2 linked regions of the Catalinimonas alkaloidigena genome follow. The protein of the gene in region 2 binds, or shares a complex with, the protein of the main gene of each other region. Links are inferred from orthologs where the notes say so. Each region holds a gene or a part of one and is shown on either strand. Other genes may lie near its edges.

Region 1 (4,457 bases), 3.1 Mb from region 2 along the record:
CAGGAGGTAATTGACGACCTGGCCGAAGAAATGATGGCCCGGTATAACCGTGAACGTGTTACGGTATTCAATACCTATCAGATGTACCGCAAAGATATGCTCAGTAATTTAAAACTGGCTTTCCAGAGAGCAGTAACTCATCAGTATTTTCTGGGAGCCAAGCTGGTGAGAGGGGCTTATATGGAAAAGGAACGCGAAAGAGCGGAAGAGGAGGGCTACCCTGACCCTATACAACCCAACAAACAGGCTACCGATGATGACTATAATAAGGCATTACTTTATTGTATCAATAACAAGCAGCGTATCGCTTTGGTATCCGGTTCTCATAATGAGTACAGTAATCAATACCTGGTACTCCTGATGCAAAAACACAGTATGTCTCCTTCCGACTCGCGGGTTTATTTTTCTCAGCTCTATGGGATGAGCGATAACTTATCTTTCAATCTCGCACATGCCGGCTTTAATGTTACGAAGTATCTTCCCTATGGTCCAATTGATGCAGTAATGCCCTATTTATTCAGGAGAGCGGAAGAAAATACCTCAGTGGCAGGACAAAGTAGCCGCGAGTACCGGCTCGTAAAAAGCGAGCTGAAAAGAAGAAAAGCGGCGCATCAAAAATAAGACTTAAGCAAAGTATGTTTTAATGACAAATAATTGGCTTTTTTCTCTGGTAAACGTATTGCAATAATATGATTGGAAATAAATTTGCGTTTCTATTAGTAGAGCAAGCTAAGTATGCCTAAGAATTTTTTTTTCACAAAACGCGGAGTTTATATACTCACTTACTTACTAGTAGCATTTATTACCGTCATAGACCATCAAACAGGCTATGAGGTCTCTACTTCTATTCTATATCTTTTACCCATTTATTATATTGCTTCCAGCAGGCTTACCAGTAAACGTGCGGTGCTCATTATTGCCGCAGTATGTAGTTTATCCTGGTTTAGCATTGAGCTTATCACCCGTCATCCTTATTCAAGTGCCTGGATATTGTACTGGAATGCTTTGGTACGGGCAGGCATCTTTTTTTCTATCGCTATCTTTGTGAATGCATTAAGCAGAGAACAGCAAAAACTGAAACTGGCAAACCTGGAATTACAGAGGCTTAATGCAGAGAAAAACAAATACATCGGTATCACTGCCCACGACCTGAGAAGTCCGGTTGGCAATATTTACAACCTCTCCGACCTTATGCTGGACCCCAAGAGCAGTGCCAACCTTACAGTAAGCCAGCAGGAGTTTCTAACTTTAATCAACAAGACCAGTTATAACGCACTGAGCCTCCTGGATAACCTTCTGGATGTAGCTCAAATTGAAGCAGGAACGCTGAAAATCAAAAAAGAAAAGCATGATTACCTGGAGTTTATAAGAGAGATCATAGCAATCAACCAGCATATAGCTACTAATAAAGAGCAGAAAATCGTCTTAGAGAGCGATAATTCTGAAGTCAGCCTGGAATTTGACAGATCCTATCTGGGTCAGGTATTGAACAACCTGCTGACAAACGCCCTGAAATATTCTTTTCCTAAAACTGAAGTCAAAATTAAGGTAAGTATTAATGGACAGTATGCTAAGACAGAAGTAATAGACCAGGGTATGGGAATTAGAGATCAGGACAAAGACAAAATCTTCCGCCCTTTTGAAAAAGCACAGAATGTGCCAACCGGGGGCGAACGCTCCAGTGGATTGGGCCTGGCAATAGTAAGAAAAATCATTGAAGCCCATCAGGGTGAAATAGGCTTCAGCAGTACCTATGGCACAGGTAGCATATTTTACTTTTTTCTTCCATTTCAGCCCACCCAACTACCAGATAAGTCAGCACTCTAAGCCTCAGGAAAGTCTTTCCTTCAGGTTTTTGTAAGTCTCTTCTACTGAAATATTATTCGCCTGATTACGGCTTATCACATCCAGAATCACATCAACTGTATCCGGAGCATAACCCAGCTTAAGTACCATTTGCTTAGCAATAATCAGCTCTTTGTTATGCACTTCTTCATCTACCAGGATAAGGTTGATCATGTAAAAAAGCGTAAAAAAGCTTTCTCCTGAAGGAGGCTTGAGGTATTTAATGTCTCCTTCGACATACTGATCCCGTAACTCATTTACTCTTTCACGGGTTAACCCAAGCTTATCACCTAAGCCGTGAATGTATTCCATTTCTACTTCATCCAGGTCATCATCCGCCAGGGCCAGATGAAACAGCTGACGAATAAAATCTTCTTCACGCGCTCTTTTTCCGGGGCTGAATAGGTTCCAGAGACTCATAAACAGTATATAAAAGGTGAATAATTAATTTTCCAGCATTTTAAGCAGAGTAGTCAACTCCGACTTTAGATTTCTACGGTCAACGATAAAATCCAGGAATCCATGTTCAAGCACAAATTCTGAACTCTGAAAACCCTTAGGCAGGCTCTTACCAATCGTCTGCTCTATCACCCTGGGCCCGGCAAAGCCGATTAGTGCTCCTGGCTCAGCAATATTAAAATCACCCAACATAGCAAAAGAAGCCGTAACGCCTCCGGTAGTAGGGTCAGTAAGTAATGAGATATAAGGTATCTTTGCCTCAGAAAGTAAGGCCAGCTTGGCAGAAGTTTTTGCCATTTGCATCAACGAAAAACCTGCCTCCATCATGCGTGCTCCGCCCGACTTTGAAATCATAAGGAAAGGCACTTTATGATTGATGGAATAATCTATGGCTCTGGCTATTTTTTCTCCTACTACTGATCCCATAGAGCCCCCGATAAAGCTAAAATCCATGCAGGCAATGACTATTTCAAGTCCGTTCATTTTCCCATGCGCAGAGCGAAGCGCATCTTTTAGTTGGGTTTTTTCCTGTGAATCTTTAATCCTCTTTGGGTATGGCTTACTGTCTACAAAATTTAGTGGGTCTGCAGATTCTATCTTTGCATCAAGCTCAGTAAACTTGTTGTCATCAAAAAGCACCTCAAAATATTCATTAGAGCCTATACGAACATGGTAGCCATCTTCCGGAACTACATAAGCATTATTTTTCAGTTCCCGGGTATGTATAATCTTTCCTCCCGGAGTTTTGTACCATAAGCCGTCAGGAGCTTCCTTCTTTGCTTCAGTAGGTGTCTGTATACCCTTATCTTTTCTTCTAAACCATGCCATATTTACTGCATTTTGAAGATCCTGTCTTTCAGGATCCTACTGTTTTGGGGCTGCTAAGTTATTGAGAATTTTGCTATTCCAAAAAATTTATAGAAGAAGCTAAACTACTTCAAAACTTGTTCTTTAAATACTTCGCTGTATAGTTATCATCTATTTTAATCATTTCTTCAGGTGTTCCTGAAAAAATAAGCTTCCCACCCTGCTCACCGCCTTCCGGCCCTAGATCAATGACCCAGTCCGCACTTTTGATTATTTCCATATTGTGCTCAATGATTACCACACTGTTACCTTGTTCTATCAACGCACTGATAGCGTCCATCAGCTTACGAATATCGTGAAAATGCAAACCGGTGGTAGGTTCATCAAAGATGAAAAGGATATGCTCCTGCTGACTGCGAGGCGTATTACCTTTGCCCAGAAAAGAAGCCAGCTTCACTCTTTGGGCCTCTCCTCCACTTAATGAGCTAGATGATTGCCCTAACCTTACGTAGCCCAAACCGACATCCTGTAGCGGCTGAAGTTTGTTGACGATCGTATTTTGCTCAGAAAAGAATGCTACGCTATCATCTACTGTCATGTCCAACACATCGGCAATATCTTTACCCTCATACTTCACTTCCAGTATTTCTTTTTTAAACCTCTTTCCCCCACAGGCCTCACAGGTAAGGTGAATATCCGCCATAAACTGCATCTCTATCTTCACTTCTCCCTCGCCCTGGCAGTTTTCGCAGCGCCCACCATCCACATTAAAAGAGAAGAAAGCCGGCTTGTACCCTCTTTGCTTCGCCAGTGGTTGCTCCGAAAAGAGCTGACGGATGCCATCATAGGCTTTCACATAGGTCACTGGGTTAGAGCGGGATGACTTTCCAATTGGATTCTGGTCCACAAACTCTACCTGGCTTACTTTCTTGATATCACCTTCCAGTTTGTCAAACTTTCCGGTAGTCTCATTGACTGTACCGAAGATCTTGCCTAGCGCAGGATAAAGTATGCTCTTGATCAGCGTAGATTTACCGGAGCCACTAACACCGGTCACCACAGAAAGTACGCCCAGTGGAATATCTACATTGATATGCTTCAAATTATTTTCACGTGCCCCCTGTATACTAATCTTATACTTAAACTTACGCCTCTGCTTGGGCACAGGAATACTATCTCTGCCACTCAGATAACGCGAAGTATGTGTATTGGCATGACCGTTCTGTTTCTCCAGGTCCTTAATGGTGCCCTGAAAAACGAGCTCTCCTCCATGTGAACCTGCATCCGGCCCGATGTCAATAATTTGATCGGCAGCCCGCATCACTTCTTCTTCATGCTCTACCACA
Region 2 (4,454 bases):
AATCCTCAAAATTTAGGATCAAGCGTAAAAGTTGTGGAGTGAGCTGGTAGGGTATAATTTAGCCGTCAAAAAGAATCATTGGATAAAGCTATCATTTCTTTGTTTCTACCGGATGGGATGCTTGACTATTTTGAAGTTACTTCAGTAGAAAAGACAGAAGAGAGCTACACTATTAGTTTAGCAGAGAAGAACCAGCATCCGGAGGAATATGCAGGTGAGAACCTCATCTCCAAAGGCTATTTTGCAGAAATTACTGTAAAAGATTTTCCCATACGCGGTAAAGCCTGCTATCTGAAAGTAAAACGCAGAAGGTGGTGGAATGAAGATACAGGAAAGGTAGTTTTTAGAAACTGGGAATTGGTGGCTCAGGGCACGCGAATGACTATGGAATTCGCGTCTTTTTTAAAAGCATTGCATCGATACCACACCGGTAAGCTGTAAAAGCTTAGGCAACTACTTCCATATAAACGGCAAGTTATTAGAAGAGCAATATGCTGCTCATTTGAGTGACTACAGGCATTGGGATCAGTTAGAGCATGCCGAGGATTATGTTGTTTTTCCTGAGAATGTTGGTGAATATATCACTATTGATGAAACAGCAGTTTCACAGGGTGAACTTTACACAGTGATCACCAACAAAGCGGCCAGGGGGAATAAAGGCTGCCTTATTGCAATGATCAAGGGTACTAACAGTGAACGAGTAAAGTCTATCCTGCTTAGAAAGATCCCATTAGAAAAAAGGAGGCTGGTCAAAGAAGTCACCTTAGACATGGCGGCCATTCCATGGGGGCCAGTATGGAACAGATCGTGACTAAGACATTTACCAAAGCTGTTTTAGTCACCGATCGTTTTCATGTGCAAAAACTGGCTTATGAAGCAGTTCAGGAAATGAGGATAGCTTATCGCTGGGAAGCTATTGAGCAAGAGAACCAAGAAATGGAATTGAGCAAAGAAGTAGGCAGAACCTTCGTTGCCAACAGGTTAGAAAATGGTGATACTCCTAAACAACTACTGGTCAGGAGCAGGTACCTGCTCTTCAAGGACAAAAGCAAATGGACGTCTTCCCAAGTCCACAGGGCAGAAATCCTGTTCAAACTCTATCCACAGCTTGAGCAAGCTTATGAATTAGCTCAAAAGCTAGGACATATATACCAAAACACTAAAGAGAAAGGTGTCGCTTTCACCAGACTGGCCAGATGGTATGATCAGGTAGAAAAAGCTGGCTTTAAATCTTTCAATACAGTCTCTAGAACCATTCAGCAACACTATAAAACTATCTTAAACTTCTTTGATAGAAGAAGTACTAATGCTGCTGCTGAATCTTTCAATGCCAAAATCAAAGCTTTCAGGTCACAGTTCAGAGGGGTGAGAAACATTAGCTTCTTCCTCTACAGACTTTCCAAAATCTATGCTTAGTACTACTGTCCCCCAGATTTGTTGCTTGATCCGAATTAACTTGGTTTAATTTGGTAGGGTAAAAACAAAAAAAAACCGCTTAAATTTAACGTTTAAGCGGTTTTACAATTATTTGACTTGAGTCTTGCGGTCTGGACGGGACTCGAACCCGCGACCTCCTGCGTGACAGGCAGGCATTCTAACCAACTGAACTACCAGACCTTGAAGTTTGTGTGAAAAGTACTTTCTACTTTTCCGTTTTGGTGTTGCAAAGATATAAGCAATGATTTTAAATACAATGCTCAAGTAAAAATAATTTAACTTTTTTTTATGTGCCTTCCTTTAGGCTTGAAGCTTGTTTTTTACTTTTGGTAAATACTGCAAGAACACTTAGTTTTGCTCAACAATCAATGGATTACTATGCTATTAGAATTTGAAAAACCCATTGTGGAACTGGAGAATAAATTAGCGGATATGAGGCAGATGGCTGAAGAGAGTGGAGTGGATGTCACTGAGGCTGTAAAATCCCTGGAGCAAAAAATTTTCACCTTGAAAAAGGAAACATTCCAGAATCTGACCCGCTGGCAAAAAGTCCAGATCTCACGGCATAATGACCGTCCTTATACGCTGGATTATATTTATGAGCTTTGTTCTGACTTTATAGAGCTACATGGTGACCGCTCAGTGAGTGATGATAAAGCCATGGTTGGTGGCCTGGGAAGTATTGACGGGCAGACTATCATGTTTATTGGCCAGCAAAAGGGTAGAAATACCAAGCAACGTCAGCTTAGAAACTTTGGCATGCCTAATCCGGAAGGGTATCGTAAGGCATTACGTCTTATGAAACAGGCTGAAAAGTTTAATAAGCCAATCGTCACCTTTATAGACACACCCGGAGCCTTTCCTGGTATAGAGGCCGAAGAAAGAGGTCAGGGCGAAGCGATTGCCCGTAACCTGAAAGAGATGTTTATGCTTAAGGTGCCCGTCATTTGCGTAGTAATAGGAGAGGGGGCTTCTGGGGGGGCATTGGGAATTGCAATTGGCGATAGAGTCTTCATGTTAGAAAATACATGGTATTCTGTGATCTCACCCGAAAACTGCTCCACAATTTTGTGGAGAAGTTGGGAATACAAGGAACAAGCAGCAGAAGCTATGAAACTTACTGCAGAAGATATGTTCAAGTTTAAACTTGTAGATGGAATTATTGAAGAACCATTGGGAGGAGCTCACACTGATCTGAAAAAACAAAGTGGCATATTAAAAAAATACCTTTTGGATAGCATCAAACTGCTCAGCAAACTTTCTCCTGAAAAAAGAATTGACCAAAGGATCAAAAAGTTTACTGCCATGGGCGTAGTTAAATAAGATATACGCTGATCACGCAATGGACATGAAAATTGGTCTCGTACTATCAGGTGGAGGAGCCAGGGGGATTGCTCATTTAGGTATTATCAAAGCACTTTTAGAGTTTGAGGTTCCCGTTGACATTATTTCCGGAAGCAGTTCCGGGGCCATAGCAGGAGCATTATTTAGTTATGGATATTCTGTAGATGAAATATTAAAAATTATCTCAGAGCTTAGCCTGGTCAAACTGCTGAAACCTGCAATAAGTAAAACGGGCTTGTTACGAATGGATTCCGCCGTAGAACTGTTTCGTAAGTACTTACCGGAAGACGATTTTTCTACATTAAATATCCCACTTTTTGTTTGTGCCACTGATTTGTGTAAGGGTAAAAGTATTTACTTCAGTGAAGGTCAACTCTTAAAACCCTTAATCGCTTCCTCTTGCCTTCCTGTAATATTTGATCCCATTAATATTGACGGTAACTTATATATAGACGGGGGGGTACTTAATAACTTTCCTACCCAGCCACTGCTGGCTAAAAATGTAAAGATCATTGGGCTACATTCCAATCCGGTAGACGAATCATTTAAACTGACCAATGTGAAGACTATGTTTGAAAGAACATTCCTGTTGGCGATCAATGCCAACAGCTATCATAATGTCAGTGATTGTGACCTGTTTTTAGAGCCTCCCGGATTGAAAAAAATAAAAGTTTTTGACATCAAAAAGTCTAAAGAGATTTTTGAAATAGGCTATAAATATGGAAAGAGCAAAGAGCCTGAAATCAAAAATCTCCTGCATAGTTAGTGCCTGCCTAAGTGATTAATTAAGCTTCAATATCTTTTTACATCAGAGTCATCTAAGCCAAAAGTGCGAATCACTTCTTCATAATTGCTGTAATCAACGTCCTTTCGGGCATTAGAAGTTGAGTAGTCTGCAGGAAGTACGACGACTCTGAAAATCTGATCCTGGGTATATTCAGTTCCTAATGTACTTAAATCAACAGTCCCATCCAGAAAGATATTAACATCCACAAAAGTATGGTCAAAATTGTACTGAAGTGTACCACCATCTAAAAAAGCATTTTGGGGTAGTAGTCGCCAGATGTTAATCGGGGGCTCATCAGTGACTTCAATTTGTTCCCATGAAATATACACAAGCACTACATCGGACTCAAAAACTTCTATTTCATCCTCGGGAAACTCAAAGCCAAAGCCATATTCATTTTCACTGCTGAAGTCTCCTTCAATCTCAAATACAGATCCCAGGATATTTACACCGTCTAAACCATCTTCACCGGGAGGGCCTTGCGGACCGATAGGACCTTCAGGGCCAACCGGACCATCACATGCAGATAAAAAACAGAATAAGGCACAAAAAAAGGGAAGAGTGAATCTTTTCATAACAAAAAATAAGTTTGCGTAATACTGAAGTTTAAAGTAAATCAATTGTCTTGCCAAATAATATTTGCTGAAGGATCATTTTTCTGAATATAAGTGAAAAGAAGCTGAAAACAAGGTCATCCGATCAACTTTCACAAAAAGCAAATCGCCCTGACTTCCATAAAAACGAGTTCAAAATTCCCGATTAAACTTTTATCTTTCGGCATGTGGAGAATTATTGCGATTATCATTTTCAAAATCACCGGATGGAAAGCCCGTTCCTATATACCTACTGATATAAAAAAAGCAGTCATGGTAGCTGCACCGCATAC

Evidence for each region. The genes of interacting proteins can lie anywhere in the genome.
Region 1: the proteins of OKW21_RS14620 (region 2) and accD are in contact, whole or in part, in a solved structure (PDB 8UXZ), measured with the Escherichia coli proteins. The link is inferred for Catalinimonas alkaloidigena from one-to-one orthologs.

Annotation. Positions count from the first base shown.
Region 1 is NZ_JAQFIL010000001.1:435,749-440,205, reverse strand. The notes cover bases 1,212-3,994. They hold accD (acetyl-CoA carboxylase, carboxyltransferase subunit beta), read right to left. Parts: upstream 3,133-3,994; coding sequence 2,290-3,132; downstream 1,212-2,289. Other genes in these bases: uvrA (excinuclease ABC subunit UvrA), read right to left, coding at 3,242-3,994; OKW21_RS01830 (hypothetical protein), read right to left, coding at 1,831-2,265; OKW21_RS01835 (sensor histidine kinase), read left to right, coding at 1,212-1,827. In the rest of the region: OKW21_RS01840 (proline dehydrogenase family protein), read left to right, coding at 1-621; more of OKW21_RS01835, read left to right, coding at 736-1,211; more of uvrA, read right to left, coding at 3,995-4,457.
Region 2 is NZ_JAQFIL010000001.1:3,575,963-3,580,416, reverse strand. What follows is about bases 1,008-3,787. They hold OKW21_RS14620 (acetyl-CoA carboxylase carboxyltransferase subunit alpha), read left to right. Parts: upstream 1,008-1,815; coding sequence 1,816-2,760; downstream 2,761-3,787. Other genes in these bases: OKW21_RS14610 (hypothetical protein), read right to left, coding at 3,574-3,787; OKW21_RS14615 (patatin-like phospholipase family protein), read left to right, coding at 2,786-3,547; OKW21_RS14630 (ISAon1 family transposase), read left to right, coding at 1,008-1,416. Also shown: OKW21_RS14635 (ISAon1 family transposase N-terminal region protein), read left to right, coding at 79-441; OKW21_RS32715 (transposase), read left to right, coding at 503-811; more of OKW21_RS14630, read left to right, coding at 784-1,007; more of OKW21_RS14610, read right to left, coding at 3,788-4,143; OKW21_RS14605 (1-acyl-sn-glycerol-3-phosphate acyltransferase), read left to right, coding at 4,348-4,454. UniProt on the Escherichia coli protein: Component of the acetyl coenzyme A carboxylase (ACC) complex. First, biotin carboxylase catalyzes the carboxylation of biotin on its carrier protein (BCCP) and then the CO(2) group is transferred by the carboxyltransferase to acetyl-CoA to form malonyl-CoA.